DNA from 2 places in the Oceanobacillus picturae genome. Region 1 is predicted to be linked to the other one. Evidence: riboswitches for the same ligand, from Rfam matches in the RefSeq annotation. Region 1 holds a riboswitch; the other holds the start of a gene.
The links. Region 1 has a riboswitch for lysine ahead of BN988_RS07430 (Na+/H+ antiporter NhaC family protein). Riboswitches for the same ligand answer to the same signal wherever they lie in the genome.

Region 2: it holds a riboswitch for lysine, as region 1 does, so the genes downstream of both, nhaC (Na+/H+ antiporter NhaC) here and BN988_RS07430 (Na+/H+ antiporter NhaC family protein) in region 1, are expected to answer to the same signal.

Annotation. Positions count from the first base shown of each region.
Region 1 covers NZ_CCAX010000001.1:1,464,551-1,470,428, forward strand. The annotation lists gene BN988_RS07420 (M23 family metallopeptidase) at 1-380, shown strand, start outside; gene BN988_RS18830 (methionine/alanine import family NSS transporter small subunit) at 724-822, opposite strand; gene BN988_RS07425 (sodium-dependent transporter) at 824-2,356, opposite strand; gene BN988_RS07430 (Na+/H+ antiporter NhaC family protein) at 2,656-4,215, opposite strand; lysine riboswitch at 4,379-4,553, opposite strand; gene yunB (sporulation protein YunB) at 4,605-5,396, opposite strand; gene BN988_RS07440 (HD-GYP domain-containing protein) at 5,455-5,878, opposite strand, start outside.
Region 2 covers NZ_CCAX010000002.1:571,855-577,732, forward strand. The annotation lists gene BN988_RS13860 (copper resistance CopC family protein) at 1-254, shown strand, start outside; gene BN988_RS13865 (copper resistance D family protein) at 258-1,349, shown strand; gene BN988_RS13870 (iron chaperone) at 1,490-1,858, shown strand; gene BN988_RS13875 (hypothetical protein) at 1,922-2,230, shown strand; lysine riboswitch at 2,362-2,534, shown strand; gene nhaC (Na+/H+ antiporter NhaC) at 2,784-4,160, shown strand; gene BN988_RS13885 (cold-shock protein) at 4,347-4,547, shown strand; gene BN988_RS13890 (TetR/AcrR family transcriptional regulator) at 4,724-5,281, opposite strand; gene BN988_RS13895 (efflux RND transporter permease subunit) at 5,549-5,878, shown strand, end outside.

The sequences.
Region 1 (5,878 bases):
GATTTGGTGGGTTACGTATCCATGAAGGAACTGATATTTTTGCAGGGTATGGGACACCAGTCAAATCAACCACATATGGTGTTATTGAGCTGATGGGTTGGAACTTATACGGCGGGTGGCGTATCGGTATACGAGACATTTACAATATATACCATTATTATGGCCATATGAATGGATATCAAGATGACATTCAAGTTGGACAGGTAGTAAAGCCTGGAGATGTACTAGGTAGTGTAGGTTCTACAGGTTATGGGCCCCCAGGTACTTCTGGTAAGTTTCCTCCCCACTTGCACTATGGCATGTATAAGGACAACGGATACAGCGAATGGTCTTTTGATCCCTATCCTTTTTTGAAGAAATGGGAAAGAATGGTTAAATAGTACTGAAAAGACGAAAAAATGACGATAAGGTTATTAAAAAGAGGCTGGACATAAGAAAATTAAACAAAAAAAGGACATTCAACGGCGCATTACAGAAGAAATTCACGGATACCCCCTGATTATTTGGTATCTAGATTACACTTTAGCGAAGGAAAAATGCGAAGACTCCAGTGGGAACAGCACGAGTCCGAAGACCCCGCAAGAAGCGATCTTTGCTTCTGAGGAGACTAAGGCCGTGCCCACTGAAAGCGGAGTATTTTCCTGAGCGGTAATTAAGCAGTTTGTTTATTATTGTTCGGGTTTTAAAAAAGGCTGAGACGTTATGTCCCAGCCTCTTCGTTATTTATTTTGATTTTTTTACAGCATATGTGATACTTGCAGCCAATCCACCCCATATGACAATCATACCAAGGATCATAACAAAGATAGCACCTGCAGTCATATTATTTTGCCTCCTTAGCTTTAGCTTCCGCTTCAGCACGGTTATTGCCTTTCCACTTCGTAAGAGAAAGGATAATCCCTATTACTAGCGCACCTGCTGCAACCGACCAGCCTGCATATATAATAAATGCATCAGTGTAATTCCCATAGTTTCCTGACTCTGTTTCAAATTGTTTAAGTAGGTTTTGTGTTAACAACTGATACATTTGATAACCTAGTACAATTGGTGTAATGACTGCAAGACAAATCGTCCACCAAGAGCCTAGTCGAATATCGGAAATTTCGTTAGCATGCTCTTTCAGTTCTTTAACCTGTCTTAAAATCCATGCAACGACTACTACTTCAACAAGACCAAGTAAAGCAACACCAAATTGGTTAATAAAATAATCTACCGCATCTAGGAAGTTAAGTCCACCTTGAGTAGAGAATAAAATAGAAATTAAAGCTGCTAATCCTCCCCCAAAGAACACTGCCTTCACTCTGGAAATTTTGAATTTATCAACAAGACCCGCAACATAAGTTTCCGTTATGGACATTAAGGAAGTTAATCCAGCAAGTACGAGTGATGCAAAGAATAGAAACCCAAAAAGTCCGTTTAAACCAGGAAATTCATTTATAATTGCCGGGAAAACAACGAAGGCTAAACCTACGCCGCCAGCAACAACATCGTCTACACCTACTCCTGACTGGGACGCTAAAAATCCAAGTACAGAGAAAACCCCAATCCCTGCTAGTAACTCAAAGCTCGAATTACCGAAACCAACGATAAACGCATTATTCGTTAAATCGGATTTTTTAGGCAAATAACTTGAATACGTGATCATGATCGCAAACGCAATGGATAGACTGAAGAAAATCTGTCCATATGCCGCAACCCAAACGTCTGGTGACAAAATCGTACTAAAATCTGGGGCAAAGAATGCCTGTAATCCATCAATGGCTCCAGGAAGGGTTACTGCACGGATAACAATAATAAGAAAAATAATGACCAATGCAGGAATAAAAATCCTGTTCGCAATTTCAATACCCTTCTTAACGCCTTTAAATAAGATTCCTAGTACTAACACCCATACAATAACAAGTGGGATAAATACGCCTGGAACAATTCCGCCAATTTCACCAGGTGCAGCTAACTTTAAATAATCATTGAACAAAAAGCTTTCCGTATCTGATCCCCAATTTTGGTTAAAAGCAAACACAGAATATGACATAGCCCATGCCACAATGACGGCATAATAGGTGGATATAACAAATGCTACAAGTACTGCCCACCAACCGATAAATTCCGACTTTTTATTTATTCGCTTAAATGTTAACGGTGCTGATCCACGATGCTTGTGCCCCATTGTAAATTCCATAATCAAAATTGGTATCCCTGCTGTAAGTAGTGCAAATAAGTATGGGATAAAAAATGCCCCACCACCGTTTTCATAGGCAACAGTTGGAAAACGCCAGATGTTCCCAAGCCCGATAGCAGAACCGACAGCTGCTAGAATAAAGCCAGCCCGTGTCCCCCAGTTAGAACGTGATTCCATAATAAGACCTCCCCTTTTTTATTCCTTTCTTCGTAATTGTATGTCCTGCATAAGAAAGGAATGTTTAAAATGTTTGTTTTTTTCAGATATTTATGTTTGTATTATAAAGGTACAAACTACCTATGTCAAAGGAATTTTTATCCTACTCCATTTTTACCCCTAAGAATGTTCCTATGATTCCCTAATATAAAAAGGAACGACCTTCCGATACATTTTAGAATCGAAAAGTCGTTCAGCTTCAATATTATTATAGAAACCTTTATAAAGAATTTCGTTTAAGAAAACCGCTCGAATTCCCTTTACTCTTTCTGAGTAGCTGTTTTGGATAGGAAATTCAAGAAGATACTAATTAAGATTATAATCAAAAGCGTGATCAACAGTGGTAGCCATACTTGATTCATTAACCCAATTAGTAAATATCCAATACTAGCAGTAACGGCTACAATGATAGCATATGGGAGCTGTGTTAGAACATGATCAATATGGTTGCTTCCCGCCCCTGTAGACGAAAGAATAGTTGTATCTGAAATTGGTGTACAATGGTCACCGAAAACCGAACCAGCAAGTACTGCAGCCAGTGATGGTAACAACATTGTTGTATCTGTTACTGCCGCTACCTCCGCTGCAATTGGTAGCATGATGCCAAATGTCCCCCATGAAGTCCCAGTTGCCAATGCCATAAATCCTGAGATCAGGAAGAATAATAGCGGCAGCATCGACGAACTTATAGAAGCGTCATTTACTAATTGAGCCAAGTACTGACCTGTCTCCAACGTTCCAATTATAGAACCGATCATCCAAGCTAAAACGAGGATATAGATAGCAGGAAGCATCGTTTTTACGCCTTCCACGATTACTTTAACTAAATTTTCTCTTGGTTTACTTTGCTGAAGATGGAATAACAGAGCAGTAAGCACAGCAGCAACCCCACCAACAAATAACGATAAGTTAACATTAGTATTAGAGAAAATGGTTAAGATGGTTACATTAGAACCTGATGCAGCTGCCCCTGTAAAGATCATTGCTAAAACGGTTGCGAGAATTAATACAATGATAGGAACTAACAGATGATAAATTCTCCCGTTAGTATGTGCGGAAATTTTGTTTCCAAGATCGCCTGGTACGTTTTTCTGTTCAGGGTCAACTAACTCCCCTGTTTCCATTGCACGCTTTTCATGGGTACGCATTGGTCCAATATCCAGCTTGAAATATGCCACAATGAATACGAGCAATACAGCTCCCAAAGCGTATAGGTTTAATGGGATCATTTGTATAAAAGCCTCTAATGGACGAATATCGGTAATCTCATTTGCTGCTAACAATCCACCAATTATTCCAATGATATAAGCGCCCCAGCTAGATATTGGGGAAATTACGGTAACCGGAGCCGAAGTAGAGTCGATTAAATAGGCAAGCTTCGCCCTAGATACTTTATGTCGATCAGTCAATGGTCTTGCTATTTGTCCCACTGCAAGACTGTTAAAATAATCATCAATAAAAATAATTAATCCGAGTACACCTGTCATGGCTTGTGATCCAGTACGTGTTTTAATTCGATGGATCATCCATTGCCCAAATGCTCTACTACCTCCCGATGCTTGCAGAAAAGCAGTCATAATACCAAGCAATAATAGGAAACCTAATAATAGAAGATTCCCAGTATTTGGCGCCCCATCTGCAAAAAATATGTTGCTAAAACTTGTGCCAATCTCTTTTAAGGAATCGAGAATAGAGAAATGATGAATAAACAATGCTCCTACTATAATTCCGACTCCAAGTGATACATAAATATTTCGTGTTAGCAATACAAGAAGAAGCATAAGTATTGCCGGTATGAGTGAAAATATCGTCCCTTCCATGCTGTTACCTCCGTTATTTTTTTGGTCGGTAGTAAAGGGAAATGTATGAATACCGCGCTTGCCAAGTTTATATTGGAATTTATTACCATATTATAAAAAGGCACAAAAAAGCAATGACAGAAAATAACCTATCATTGCTTTACAACATACGTTATCCTCCATTTCGATCAATAGTGCTCCATGCACACCAATGCATGACAGTATATCCCTTTTTCAAAGATATACCAGCTATAAATAAGTTTGACCCTTATTATGCTTCGGCAAACAACCCTTTCACAGCTTTCATCGTTGTCATTCTCCAGCTGATTACTAATATTGCCCGCTCCTCTACCTCACCGATCTGATAAGATTTACTTATTGAATTTTCCTTATCTAATATTACCAGTCTCTTAGTCGTTATTCAAGTCATTTCGCGGAATGGAAATATTTGGACCATCTCCACTACTTTCTCCTCCACCACGATTATAAAACTCTGGCACATCTCCCATGATAACTTTTGAATCAACATAAACCTTTGTGCTAATTGTTGTCGTTTCGGTTGTGAATGGAACTACTATTTGTACATTAACAGAAACAGGGATATAAATTTCGATTAACGCACCATTTAGTCCAATTTCTCTTTCTTCATATTTAACGTCTGACTGAATACTGCCGACAATTTCAAAGTGCACGGGGATTTTCGGCCCCAAGTTAGAAAGAATTGTACTCCCTGTTGCCTGGCCAATTGGAATTTCCACCACCGTTGGGTCCTGATTCGCTAATTCTCCTGGTGTATCCCCATATTCAATTGGGTCAAGCTCAGGATCATTTATATCCAAGGTTTCTCCTTTATTCATTCCATAAAGAAAGTACTCCGCCTTATTCGTTGCAATGCGAAGCGCTCTGTTTACAGCGACAGAATTCCAACCTAAAAGAGATACATTTCCGTTATTATCCATTCTTACATCCATGAGATCATCAAAACTAATATTTTCCGTTGATTTTACAGCCGCATTAATCGTTCTTGTTGCAAATTCTTCGGTTTTGACAACTGCAATATCCATCAACACAGGTGTAATTTTCTTATCAACAATTACAATGCTAAGTAAAACCATCAGGCCAAATAATACAATTGTAAAAAGAAAAACTGTTTTTGCTGGAGGTGTTGCTCTACTTGTACCATAGCGTTTTCTAAATTTCACGTAAAAAAACCCCCTTAACACAAACTTATGCTTGTATTAAAAGGGCTAGAATTAAATATTAATCTACCAATACATCTTTTACTGTAACGTTTACAGTACGTTCTAAATTAACTTCATATGGGTTAGCAACCGGCTTTCCGCTTTCTTCTAAAATTCGAACAACCGGACGATCACATAAATTAATGTTTTGCCTTATCACGACTCCAATACGACCATCACTTAACTCGATCGTTAGTCCATTTGGATAGGCAACAACACTTCGCTTAAATGCTTCAATCATTTCTTTATCGAATAAATTTACTGCTCCCGCATAAAGAATTTCTAATCCTTCATGTGGCAGCATCGCATCACGGTAAACTCGTGAACTCGTTACAGCATCAAACACGTCCGCTATTCCAATTACTTTTGCATAAGTGTGGATTTCCTCCCCCTGTATGCCTCTCGGGTAACCAGATCCATCCAGTCTTTCATGATGCTGATAT
Region 2 (5,878 bases), on a different contig from region 1:
ACGGTCACCCACTAGATGGAGAATTTTCATTTACGATGAACGCTCCAGAGGAAGAAACTGCTGATGAAGAAGAGACCGGAGACCCAGCAGAAGCAACTGAAGATGAAGAGACAACAGAATCACCTGAACAGTCTACACGAGACCAAGATACCGGTACAGAGGAAGGTTCCTCTTCTATCGTAATCGTCCTTGTTGTCCTTCTTGTTATTATCGTGGCAGGCGGTGTTATGTACTTTATTAAAAAAAGGAAGTAATGGATGGAAATTGTCGTTATAATTAGCCAGATACTTTTATATTTATCTTTATCGATTTTAGTTGGAAGTTTTATTCTCTTTCTGGTACCAAACAAGTACCGCCCGGAAATAAGGGTCGCAAAGAAATACCTACTAATTAGTGCCATAACAGTTCCGATTTTTTCATTTGTACCTGTTTTGGATATTATTTTATATATTGCACCGCGTTTAGGTGGGATTGAGTCTTTCAAACTAGTGCTAACAACGTATACAGTGGGGAACGCTTGGAATTTCACGCTTGTAGGCTCTGTGGTGCTAATACTATTCATCTATATGATTTGGCCACCTCATAAAAAGCTCTATTCGTGTTTAGGATTGATCTTGACATTTGGGTTGATCTTAAGTCTTGCTTGGTCAAGTCATAGTGGTACAATAGATCCGATTATAGGGGTTATAAGTGACTTCACCCATTTAGCTGCTGTGAGTATTTGGGTGGGCATTGTGCTTGTTATGGGGTGGGGGGCACGTAACTATAAAAATTGGGTTGAATTTTTAAATTGGTTCTCCATTGTTGCGTTTAGCTGTTTGGTTATGACGGCTATAAGTGGTTTATTAATGATGGATTTAATAGTGGATCATTATGTTGAGTCCTGGATGGTGTCGTATGGACAAGGAATCTTATTTAAACACTTATCCCTATTACCACTTGTTTTTTACGCATTGATTAATGGTTTGCTGATGAAGTTCTTAATATCGAAGAATTATAATTTTAATCCTATTCCGTGGATTCGTTTAGAAGGACTTATATTATTGGGCATTTTTGCCATAACAGCCTTTTACTCGATACAACCACCACCTCATGGCAATTATTTATCAAATGAAGCGGTGTCACCTTTGTTTCGGCTTTTTCACGATGCTCCAATTGAAGCGAGAACTACTATTGGTTTCGCTGGAGGCCCAAATACCATATATTTTCTTTTCCTATCCTTTTTGTTCATAGGATTAATGATATTGTCCTTTTTTAAAAAAGCACCGATGGTTCTTTCCTTGCTTTTTAGTTGCTTATTTATAGTTTGTATATATGTCACACTAATGCTATCGGTAGAAGTTCACTAAATAGATATACAGTATGAAGTAACTGCTTGTACGATATTTTCATACCGATATAAATAGAGCTGTATCCAAACTTGGATGCAGCTCTATTTTAATGTAGGATAAGGTTGAACAACTATATTTATCATTTGGAGGGGGAAACCATGGAAACGTTGGAGGAATATGTAGACCAAATTGACCCACAACATCAAGAGAGAATGATAGAGGTTTTGACTTGGGTAAAGGAAACTTTTCCTAATCTAAAGTCCAGAATAGCTTGGAACCAGCCTATGTTTACTGATCATGATACTTATATTATTGGATTTAGTGTTTCCAAAAAGCATTTAGCTGTGGCTCCAGAGGCGGTAGGAATTAACCATTTCACCCATGACATTGTAGAGGCTGGTTATGATTATACAAAGCAGCTTGTCCGCATCCCTTGGGACAGTGCTGTTGATTACACATTACTCGACAAGATGATTCGTTTTAATATGATGGACAAGGCAGAGTGTTCCACGTTTTGGCGGAAGTAAGGGGAAAGGTGACCATAAACAGGAAATCTTTCTATATAATTTTCTAATTAAGGAGAAGTTTCGATGAATAGTAAGAAGAAAACAGGTATGATATTAGGTATTGCTTCCCTACTAATGGTGTTTATTTGCTTCATTATATTCCTCTTTAGGGGACCGAATCCTAATATTCATATAGACGCTACCATTTTTATTGTTTTATCAGCCATTGGAATTGTATTAGCTATCTTTTCTTGGATTAAGTCTAAAAGACTTACCTTTTTAATTGTTGGATTGCTAGGGAATGGTGTTGTGATGGGGTTTGGATTTCTATTGTTATTAGCGATGGGGTTAAGTGAAGCAATGAATGAGGTAGACAGGAATCTTTTCTTATAGAAAGAATCAACTGGAATTTCGGTGTGAATGAAATGTATAACAAAACCAATCGACAAAAAACAATATTCTTGCAATTATAAAAGTAGACATGTATAGTTATACTGAAAAATTTAATAATTACCTTACCAACTCGGTGAGGTAGAGGCGCGAACATTATCAGTAATCAATTGGAGTATGACATCAGAGATGATTGATGAAAGGGATGCTCGCCGAAGTGTAATAAGGGTCAAGCTTATTATTGCTGGGATGTCTTTTAACAAGAGGCATACTGTCATGCACGTCTGCATGGAGGACTACTGATCGAATGGAAGATACCATATTGTTAACAATGATAGGTTATTTTTCTATCATTGTTTTTTTTGTGTGTTTTTTTAACCTCCATTAGACGAAAAATACTAACAAAGAATGGAGGGGTTTATTATTGAAATTAATCACAATCATATGTTTTGAGTTTATGGTTTGCTTTGATATGCGACCTTGTATAAAGCCTTAGACTCTAATTACTTATTTTCAACAATGAACTAAGGAATTAAACACAAAGGAGAACTACATTATGAATCTTTCAACATGGAAAGCTATATTACTGCTTATCTTATCTTTTTCCGTCGTTTTAGGTGGGATTCTATATCTTGATGCCCCTACAACAATTGTCTTAATTACGGCTGGAGTAGTCGTTATCATATTGTCCCTCATTTGGGGAATAAAGTGGAAGAATATTGAAGAAGACCTAATTGAAACATTAAAATCCATGCTTCCTCCGATTTTGATTTTACTCGCTGTTGGGATGCTTATTGGTGCATGGATGATGTCTGGGACCATTCCACTAATTGTATACTATGGACTGAAAAGTATTGATCCATCCCTATTCTTACTTATTACAGCAATTATTTGTTCGGTTATGTCCATTATGGCAGGAACATCATGGGGAACGATTGGTACAGTAGGGGTTGCGCTAATGGGCGTTTCCATTGGCCTCGATGTACCGCTACATTATACGGCTGGAGCAATTGTGGTCGGTGCATTTTTCGGAGACAAACTATCTCCTTTATCTGATACGACGATCATGGCACCAGCGATGGCTGGTGTGAGACTAGTGGACCATATTAAACACATGCTCTGGACCACAATACCAGGTTATGTCATCTCATTAATTTTATATTTCATTCTAGGATTTCAATTTGATGGGCAAATTGAAAATAGTGAGAATGTGGAGCTTATTTTATCCACTTTAAACGAAAATTTTAATTTGAATCCTCTTTTAATTTTTCCACCAATCCTTGTGTTGGTATTGATTTACTTTAAAAAACCGACACTTCCTGTATTTGGAGTAGGTATCATTGCAGGTGTGTTGTTGGCTATTATTTTTCAGGGAAGAGAGCTTCTGGAAGTATTTACAGTATTAGATGGAGGTTATACAGACGTAACAGACGTACCGATTGTAGATGAGATCTTGCAGCGTGGTGGATTGTCGAGTATGTTAGGTACAGTCGCTTTGTTGATAAGTGCTGCTATTTTTGGCTCTCCATTAAAAACGGCGGGTGTCATACAAGTGTTACTTGATAAAATTGTGGAATTTGCTAAAAATGGGAAAGCCATGATGACCTCTAGTTTAACACTGCACGGTATTTTATTTACCATAACAGGTAGCTATTATGTAACCTATGCGGTTATTGGTCCTATCATTAGTCCGCTATACGATAAATTTGGTCTGCAAAGAAAAAATTGGTCCAGAACGATGGAGGATACCGGAACCGCTCTATCCCCAATCATACCGTGGGGTGTAACAGGAGCATTTGTTGCGGACACTCTGCAAGTCTCAACAGGAGAATTTTTCCTCTATGCACCTATGACATACCTTGGAATTATCTTCGCGCTTATTTATATATTTAGTGGGATTGGGATTTCAAAAACCAAACATTCAGTTGCCTAAAAAGTATTATTAAAATTTTTTTTAATATAACTTGCCATTCTGTATTTTATCTGTTATTCTAAAGAAGAATTATTTTTGTTCGGTCTCGATCTGAGAGGAAAGTATCGCAAGACACGCTTCACCTTTTATCTAAATTGAGCATTAATAGTAATAAATTGTGGGAATACCACGCAGGAGGAAACAAACATGCAACAAGGTACAGTAAAATGGTTTAACGCAGATAAAGGCTTTGGCTTCATCGAAGTTGAAGGTGGAGATGATGTATTCGTACATTTCTCAGCTATCCAAGGAGAAGGCTTCAAAACTTTAGACGAAGGTCAATCAGTTTCTTTTGAAATTGAAGAAGGTCAACGCGGACCTCAAGCGACTAACGTTACTAAAAACTAATAATTACTATTTAAAAGGACTCTTTAATTAGAGTCCTATTTTATGTGTAAAACTTCAACACATGTCCTTAACTTCTCTAAAAAGGTCATGTGTTGTTTTAGTTTTTTAGATAAACTTTTCGTTTTCTTGAAAAAGGAAGGAATCACTAATAGCGATCCACTCTTATTACTCCACACCTATTCAATCCCCTTGTAGCAAACTGTATTAATAATGTCTGCAATTTGTTGAGGTGTCCTGTCCATATTTCGGGAAAGCCAGTGTTTAATGACATGAATGCTGCCACTAATAATGAATGTACTAATATAGGCAGAATCAGCAGAATCTCCTTCATACTCATCCGTCCAATTATCAATTAAGAAACTTCTGGCTACCTCCATAACTCTTTCCTCAAAAGATGTATCTTTATTTTCAATTAGAAGGGTATAGCAAATCTCATGCTTTGATTTAATGTACTCCAATAGTTTAATCGTGGTTTGCATTGCTTTTTCTTTCTGGGCGAAGTTATGAGCGTTTAAATAAGTATTCATATCTGCAATAATCTCTTCTTCAATTTTATTTAGCAGATCGTAGTGGTCCTTGTAATGTGTATAAAAGGTAGAGCGATTAATATCAGCGTGATTACATATTTCTTTTACAGTGATTGCGGAGAGAGGCTTAGACTTTAATAAAGCGATCAAGCTATCCTTTAAGACCATTCGAGTATATTTTTTTCGTCTGTCCAGTTTTTCAGTCATAAAAAATTCACACTTTCTTCACATATTTATCCAACACTATTGTTATTTTCGTTGGATATTGTACGTAAATTAACATACTGGTTGTTGTTAATCCAACACCGTGTATATTATAATATATAGGATTTCAATAATGGACGCAAGAGAGGGTGAGCTTCAATCGGCTGGACATCACAGATTATTAAACGAAAAAAATCGATTGTTATTACATTTATTATAGTAGCTATACTTAGTGTATTTGCGCAATTTGCAGTATCTGTTAATTATAATATGGTGGATTATTTACCAAAGGATTCGCCATCTACAACCGCAATGGACGTCATGGAAGAGGAATTTGATGGGGCGGTTGCAAATACCCGTGTGATGATGCGGGATGTCAGTATTCAAGAAGCGTTGGCTTTTAAAGAAGAACTTAAAGCAATTGAGGGTGTCTCTGAAGTAACATGGCTGGATGACGCACTTGATGTGAAAACACCAATTGAAATGGCCGACCCGGATACCGTTGAATCCTATTATAAGGATGGAAATGCCTTGTTCTCTTTTCATATTGAGGAAGGCAAGGAAGTGGAAACAACGGATGCCATTTATCAATTAATCGGA